DNA from 2 places in the Catenibacterium mitsuokai genome. Region 1 is predicted to be linked to the other one. Evidence: a T-box and tRNA genes for the amino acid it is inferred to sense, from the RefSeq annotation. Region 1 holds a T-box; the other holds one or more tRNA genes.
The links. The T-box of region 1 lies ahead of pheS (phenylalanine--tRNA ligase subunit alpha). A T-box ahead of a tRNA ligase gene usually reads a tRNA of that ligase, here a tRNA-Phe.
Positions count from the first base shown of each region.

Region 2: it encodes a tRNA-Phe, which carries the amino acid that the T-box ahead of pheS (phenylalanine--tRNA ligase subunit alpha) is inferred to sense. The anticodon was not compared.

Region 1 is NZ_CP102271.1:1,781,687-1,785,897, reverse strand. It holds gene NQ499_RS09340 (diacylglycerol kinase family protein) at 1-309, shown strand, start outside; gene NQ499_RS09335 (aminotransferase class I/II-fold pyridoxal phosphate-dependent enzyme) at 320-1,483, opposite strand; gene NQ499_RS09330 (hypothetical protein) at 1,834-2,043, shown strand; gene NQ499_RS09325 (hypothetical protein) at 2,045-2,365, shown strand; T-box leader at 2,461-2,664, shown strand; gene pheS (phenylalanine--tRNA ligase subunit alpha) at 2,700-3,734, shown strand; gene pheT (phenylalanine--tRNA ligase subunit beta) at 3,738-4,211, shown strand, end outside.
Region 2 is NZ_CP102271.1:1,076,104-1,080,314, forward strand. It holds gene NQ499_RS05375 (peroxiredoxin) at 1-393, opposite strand, end outside; gene NQ499_RS05380 (MIP/aquaporin family protein) at 562-1,293, shown strand; tRNA gene NQ499_RS05385 (tRNA-Ser) at 1,471-1,563, opposite strand; tRNA gene NQ499_RS05390 (tRNA-Phe) at 1,577-1,652, opposite strand; tRNA gene NQ499_RS05395 (tRNA-Asp) at 1,656-1,733, opposite strand; tRNA gene NQ499_RS05400 (tRNA-Ala) at 1,742-1,817, opposite strand; tRNA gene NQ499_RS05405 (tRNA-Pro) at 1,824-1,900, opposite strand; tRNA gene NQ499_RS05410 (tRNA-Leu) at 1,911-1,999, opposite strand; tRNA gene NQ499_RS05415 (tRNA-Cys) at 2,007-2,081, opposite strand; gene NQ499_RS05420 (5-methyltetrahydropteroyltriglutamate--homocysteine S-methyltransferase) at 2,647-3,750, shown strand; gene NQ499_RS05425 (hypothetical protein) at 3,843-4,211, shown strand, end outside.

The DNA.
Region 1 (4,211 bases):
GGCATTATCCATACAATAAAGAAGGAACGTAATATCAAAATACATCTTTCTTTTATGTGTGCAGTTATCTTATGTGGTTTCTATTTCCATATTACGAAGATTGAATGGATGATCTGTCTTATTCTATTTGCGCTTGTTTTGTCATTAGAACTTGTCAATACAGCAATTGAAGCCGTGGTGGACTTAGCCTCACCAGATATTCATCCTCTTGCAAAGCTCTCTAAAGACGCTGCAGCAGGTGCTGTTTTAATCAGTGCAATCATTTCAGCTATTATTGGCTTGATGATTTTTATTCCTTATATTATTTAAAAAAAGCGGGCTATTTAAATAGTCCGCTTTTATCCATCATGTCTAATGCATGTTCTATTGTATCATCGCTTTGTACAAGAGCCATACGTACATAACCTTCACCTTGAGTGCCAAATGCATTACCTGGTACCACAAGAACACCTGTTTTATCAAATAGTTCCTTTACAAAAGTTTCAGAATCTTTAAACTTATCAGGAATCTTTGCCCATACAAACATAGTACCCTTAGGCATATCGATATCCCAGCCAATAGACTTACAGCCATTGACTAATAAGTCTCTTCTATGTTTATAAGCATTTCTTGTTTTTTCTACACATGATTGATCCTGTGTTAATGCTTTAATCGCACCTTTTTGAACTGGTAAGAACATACCATAATCTAGATTAGATTTTAATGATTTCAGTTTTCCAATGATTTCTTTATTACCAAGTGCAAAACCAATACGTGCACCTGCTAAACCATATGTCTTACTTAATGAGTTGAATTCAATACCCACATCCTTAGCACCTTCAAACTCTAAGAAGCTGTGTCCGGGTCCTTCAAACAATAATTCACTATAGGCATTATCATGAAGAACCATGATGTTGTGTTTCTTTGCGAAGACAATGAGTTTCTTATAGAATTCATCATTCGCAACACCACATGTTGGGTTATTTGGATAAGACACAATCATATACTTTGCATCCTGTGCAGTCTTTTCATCAATCATGTCAAAATCAATTAAATAATCATTTTCCTTTAATAAAGGCATAGTAACAACTTTAGCTCCAGCAAGTAGTGGTCCATCTCTAAAGATTGGATAACATGGATCCTGGACAAGTACAATATCACCTTCATCTACTAAAGTTAAAGCAAGATGTGCTAAGCCATCCTGAGATCCAAGTAATGATGTCATTTCAGTTTTGGGATCAATAGTGACACCGTATCTTCTTTTATACCATTCTTTTACAGTGTTTTGAAGATCAACGGCATCCTTAATCGCATAAAGATAGTTTTCTGGCTTCATTGCCTCATTTGCGATTGTTTCCATGACTTCCTGAGTTGGAGGAATATTAGGTGCTCCAATACTCAAATCAATGACTTCTAGTCCTTGTTTTTTTCTTTCACTACGCATATTTGCGAGTGTAGTGAAGATGCTTTCTCCGAAGAGATCCATTCTTTTTGAAAATTTCATTTTTATATACGCCCTTTCTTCAAGTATCATAATACAAATATGAAACAAATGAAAGGGGGTTTCAATTTATAAAAAATCTACATGAAATGTATGTGTAATTACTATTTTCCTTGCTTTCGGCTTGTCCGATAGATTAGATTTCAGAAATGGATTTTGTAATCAATAGTTCTTATTGAAAATTAATGTATATGATGATATAAAAAATGGTGAAATAAAAGAAAGAAAAAATTTTATGAAAAATATGATTGTTGTAGGTGGTTTGTGTTTATCGACTGCTTGCAGCTCTGCTTTTTACATTGTTTCCAATGACAGTATATGCTATAAATACAATAGAATATGAAACTGAATATATGGAACCGATAGAAGAAAGTGATTATATTGTAAATCAAAATTCACGTAATATTTTTACAAAAATCGCAAAAAAAGCTATAAATAATAAGGCAAGATTAGTTGATTTTGCTGAAAAGGTGGCTGGTAAAACTGTAGCAAAAAATATAAATAAATTTTTTACACCTATAACAAAAGCATTAAAACCGTTATTAGAAGGGACATTATTTTAATATGAGAGAAGACGATTATAAATTATCAATGGAAAAATTATATCAACAAAATAGATTATTGATTTCGGCTTTACATGAAATATATGGAGAAGAAATTCAGTCAACAAGTTTATTTTGTTTAGAACATGATATTTCTTTTCTGACAAGGAACAAAATTATGTTGGTTTTAAATAAGTATTCAATGCAGCATACAATGTCTGAAGAATTATTTTGGAAAGAAAAGATATATTCAGAAGTAAAAGATTTTCCAAATTTGGATGATTGTGAATTTAAAAAAATGCTTTTGTTGTTTTGGAAAGATTATGTAATTACAGATGAATAACTATTAGAGATGCATATAAAATGCAAAAAAAGGACGGATTGTTCGATAGATTAGATTTCATCTTGTCTTTTTCCGAATAATTAGGTATAATACTTGAGAACACGAAGAAAAGGACTAGTATGTAATATACTTATATTGAGAGAGGAAGAGACAGGTGAAAATCTTCTTATAAGATATTATTGAATTCACCTTGGAGTGCGGCTAATCCCCGCCGTAACACTGACGTTATAAGTGATAAAGTGCATATAGTGTATACTATATGAATTTAGGATGGTACCGCGATTTAAGTCGTTCCTATTGGAACGGCTTTTTTATTTTTTTAAGGAGGAAAGTTATGGATGAATTATTAAAAATCCAGGAAGAAGCACTTGCTAAAATTTCTGCATGTGCTGATGCGAAAGAATTAAATGACTTACGTGTATTCTATCTTGGTAAAAAAGGACCTATTCAGGCTGCTATGAAATCAATGAAGACTATGGCTCCTGAAGAAAGAAAAACATTTGGACAGGTTTCAAATAAGACTAAACAGGAAATTGGACAGGCTATTGAAGAAAAGAAAGCTTATTTAGAAGAAAAAGCTTTAAATGAACGTTTACTTGCAGAAGATATTGATATCTCTTTACCAGGTAATCGCTTACCAGTAGGATCTGTACATCCTTTAACACGTGTTAAGGAAGACTTAGAAGAATTATTCCTAGGTATGGGATATAAGGTAGCTGAAGGACCTGAAGTAGAATCAGATCATTTCAACTTCGAATTAATGAACTTACCTAAAGGACACCCTGCAAGAGATATGCAGGATACATTCTATATTGATGAAAATACATTAATGAGAACACATACTTCTCCTGTACAGGCACATGTTATGTTAGAAGCAAAGGGTAAAGGTCCTATCAAGGTTATCTGCCCTGGTAAAACATACCGTCGTGATGATGATGATGCCACTCATTCACATCAGTTCATGCAGTGTGAAGGACTCGTCATCGATAAGAATATCACTATGGGTGATTTAAAGGGTACATTAGATGTTTTCGCTAAGAAGATGTTTGGTGAAAAGCGTGAAATTCGTTTAAGACCTTCTTATTTCCCATTCACAGAACCAAGTGTAGAAGTAGATATCTCTTGTGCCAACTGTGGCGGTAAGGGCTGTGCTATGTGTAAAGGTACTGGATGGATTGAAGTATTAGGTGCTGGTATGGTTAACCCTCATGTCTTAGAAATGTGTGGATTTGATCCTAAGGAATACCAGGGATTTGCATTTGGTATCGGACTAGAAAGAGTTGCTATGTTGAAATATGATATTGATAATATCCGTGATTTCTACAATAATGACTTAAGATTCTTAGAACAGTTCGAAAGAAAGGAGTAGTATATGTTAGCTAGTTTACATTTATTAAATAGATATGTGAAAGTAGATGATCAAGATCCTGCAGAACTTGCAGAAAAGATCACTCGTATTGGATTAGAAGTAGAAGGACAAGGACCTCTTGCAAAAGGAACTAAGCTTGTTGTTGGTTATGTAAAGGAATGTATTGAACATCCTAATTCTGACCATCTTCATATCTGTCAGGTAGAAACTGCCCCTGGTGAAGTAAGACAAATTGTATGTGGTGCACCTAATGTGGCTGCTGGTGAAAAGGTTATTGTGGCATTACCAGGATGTGAACTTGAAGGTGGTAAGATTTCTTCAGGTGCTATTAGAGGCGAAAAGTCTGATGGTATGATCTGTTCTATTGCAGAACTTGGATTAGATAGCCGTTTATTAAAAGAAGAAGATAAAGCTGGTATTCATGTATTACCAGAAGATGCACCAGTAGGGACAGAAGCACTAACTTATCTTGGTTTA
Region 2 (4,211 bases), 710 kb from region 1:
AATAATCATTCCTGCTTCATCAATTAAGTATGTTGTTCTTACAACACCCATGCTGACCTTTCCATAATTCTTCTTCTCTTTCCATACATCATAGTCCATGATTGTTTTCTTTTCTGTATCAGAAAGCAAAGTAAAAGGTAGTTCATATTTCTCTTTGAACTTCTTGTGACTTGCTACAGAATCTTTACTGATTCCAATGACCACTGCATCTTTTTCTAAAAATTCAGGATACAAATCTCGAAACCCGCATGCCTGTTTAGAACATCCAGGTGTATTATCTCTAGGATAGAAATAGAGAATCACACGATGTCCTCTATATTCTTCTAAAGTATGCATATTGCCTTCTTCATCTGGTAGATTAAAAGAAGGTGCTTTTGTATTAATCTCTAACATAACAAACCCTCCTTGTTTAATCATACCAAAAATAAAAATAAAGCGCCACCTTCCAATAAAAAACAGATGTAAGCATTAACATTTTATAAACATGTTGACACATTGAAATACAGGTTTTATAATCCATTTGTCATTAAATACAATTAAATATTAAATAGGGGGACAATTATGACATTTTCATTAACTACTCGTCTCATTGCTGAGTTCCTTGGTACTGCAATCATGGTTATGATTGGTAACGGCTCAGTAGCAAACGTGGAATTAAAGGGAACAAAGGGAAGCCACAGTGGATGGGTCATCATTGCAATCGGTTATGGTATGGCCGTTATGATTCCAGCTCTTATGATTGGTAAAATTTCTGGTAACCATATCAACCCAGCGTTCACTATTGGTCTTGCTGTTGCAGGTGATGTTCCATTAGCTGAAGTATTACCTTACATCTTAGTACAGTTTGCTGGTGCTATCGTAGGTCAGTTTATTCTTTATATTTGCTTCAAACCACATTATGATGCAACAGAAAATCCTGATGCAATCTTAGGTACATTCTCAACTACTGATGCAACAAACAATAAGTTCAATGGTTTCGTAAACGAATTCTTCGGATCATTCATCTTATTCTTCTGTGCATTATCTATTACACATTCACCAATCTTCGAACATGGTAACCAGGGTGCTGGTTTCATTGGTGTTGGTTTATTAGTTATGGCATTAGTTGCTTCATTTGGTGGTCCTACAGGTCCAGCTTTAAACCCAGCTCGTGACTTAGGTCCAAGAATCTTACATGCAATCTTACCAATTAAGAACAAGGGAACTTCTCAGTGGGATTATGCATGGGTTCCAGTACTTGCTCCAATTTGTGCAAGTATCTGTGCTTGTCTATTATATTTCAACATTTTCTAAGAAGCTATCAATCGATAGCTTTTTTTCTTTGCCTAAAAGAATAGGGGAGTAATAAAAAAAGGATAAGCATCGAGGAATTGGTAACTGAAATGCTTATCAAATAAGAACCACTAAAATATAATATAACTTATAAAGCACAAAAAAACTCAGGAACGAATCCTGAGTTATATTTATAAATGGCGCAGGTTGAGGGATTCGAACCCCCGCAGGACGTTAATCCTCTGTCGGTTTTCAAGACCGATCCCTTCAGCCGGACTTGGGTAAACCTGCATCATAAATAAAATGGTGGTTCCGGCCGGAATCGAACCAGCGACACGAGGATTTTCAGTCCTCTGCTCTACCGACTGAGCTACGGAACCAATTGGCGGTCTGAACGGGGCTCGAACCCGCGACCTCCGCCGTGACAGGGCGGCATTCTAAACCAACTGAACTACCAGACCAATAAAAATGGTGGAGCCTAGGAGGATCGAACTCCTGACCTCCTGCGTGCAAAGCAGGCGCTCTCCCAGCTGAGCTAAGGCCCCGATAAATGGTCGGGAAGACAGGATTTGAACCTGCGACCCCCTGGTCCCAAACCAGGTGCACTACCAAGCTGTGCTACTTCCCGTTTATAAAGATGGTGCCCTGGGCCGGAATCGAACCGGCACGGAGTTTGAAGTCCGCAGGATTTTAAGTCCTGTGCGTCTACCAGTTTCGCCACCAGGGCACATATGTGGAGGTTCCAACCGGACTTGAACCGATGGTCGAAGAGTTGCAGTCTTCTGCCTTACCAACTTGGCTATGGAACCGTTGCTTCGTGGCGCTCGTATAATATACTATGGATTTTAGATAATTGCAAGGGTTTTTAAGAAAAAAGTTTAAAAAAGTGTATAAAATATAATTCATTTCTTCTATGAGAAAACCTAATAATCGGTTTTATGATGGAATAATCAATACAATTTACATTTCTAATATAAATCACATAATTCTCTTAAAATTAGTAGTCATAATAGAAAACAAGGAGTGGTTACTATGTATAAAGAAATAATTTTATCTGTTATTAAAACTTCACTACCATTAATGATTGTTTTGCTTATATTACAGTATATATTTAGAAAACAATCTACATGCATATTAATAGAATTTAATGTCGCTTATTCAATTGTTCGTATGATGCCTTTAGTTAGTTCTATGCATACTCTAGGTATAAAAGGAATTATAACACTTATAATATGTTTTCTATTTTTGAATACAAGTACATTGCTGATGTATCGCATCCATAGCCTCAATCTATAAAGAACACACATTTATATGTATTTCTACTTGCAGATTATCTTTGATAAAATGAACTCACGCAAAAAGGAGACAATTAAAATGAATAGATATGACTATGTAGGTAGTTTCTTAAGACCTGAGAGACTTAAGAAGGCAAGAAGAGATTTTGAAAATAATACAATTAATGCAGAAGAATTAAAAAAAGTAGAAGATGAGTGTATTACAGAACTTATTACTAAGATTAAAGAATTAGGTTATCATACAATCACTGATGGAGAATTTAGACGTTCTACATGGCATTTAGATTTTATGTGGGGACTTAATGGCGTCGAACATAAAAAGACAATAGAAGGTAATACAACATTTGATGGTGAAGCAGCAATGATTGATGATACTTATGTCACAGGAAAGATCAGCTGTGATCATCATCCTTTCGTAGATCATTTCAAATTTGTAAAACAGTTTGAAGATGGAAAAACAGTTGCTAAACAGACTATTCCTTCACCAGGACAGTTCTATGCTTACTTTACGGGAACACAGTTACTTAGAAATACATTAAGTATTTATGAAAGTGAAGAGGCTTTTGCTTCTGATGTAGTCAAGGCTTATATTGAGTTTGTTCATGAAATTTATGATGCAGGATGTCGTGTATTGCAGTTTGATGATTGTGTATGGGGCGGTATGGTCAATCCACAGCTTGCATGTGGCCTTACAGGACGTACTGGTGATGCATTAGAAGATTATAAAAAGAGATTATTAGAACTTAACAATGAAGTTGTTGCAGCAAGTCCAAAGGACTTAGAAATCAATACACATGTATGTCGTGGTAATTATCATTCTACATTCTTTAGTTCAGGTGCTTATGATGGTGTGGCTGATTTATTATTTGGTGAAGAAAATGTGAATGCATACTACTTAGAATATGATGATGAACGTTCAGGAGGTTTCAAGCCTCTTGCAAAAGTATCAGGTGATAAGAAAGTTGTCTTAGGATTAATTACTACTAAACGTCCAGAATTAGAAGATAAAGAAAAAATCATTCAGAGAATTAAGGAAGCAAGCAAGTATATTCCTCTTGAACGTTTATCTTTGAGCCCACAATGTGGTTTTGCATCATGTGAGATTGGTAATAAACTGACAGAAGAAGAACAATGGGCTAAATTAAAACTTGTAAAAGAAATCGCAGAAGAAGTCTGGGGTTAATAAGTGTCCTCTAGGAAATCCTAGGGGATTCTTTTGTGTCTTGTAGTATATTAATTGATACAATGTAATTTATGTATAAGAGGTGAACAGATATGATAGAAACTATAATTAGATACATAATTATTGCAATTGTGTTAGGTGTTATCGGTGAAGTGATATCTCATTTATCTAGTAAAACGATTGATGAGAACATAAGTACTACATATTATAGAGTCAAAGCACAAGCAGTGTTGAAGTATACCTGTATGTCACAGTTGATTATGTTTCTTGTATTTAGTTATTTTTATCTGAAAGGCAATGAAACAGTAGAAATGGGACATCTGTATGTTTCTTCTATCTTTGGGGCTATTGGCTTATATGGTGTGATCTGGGCATCTATATGGGGTGTACAAGTAGATGATTCTCAATTAGAGATACATAGAATATTTCATGTTAAGAAGGTATTATGTATCACTGATATT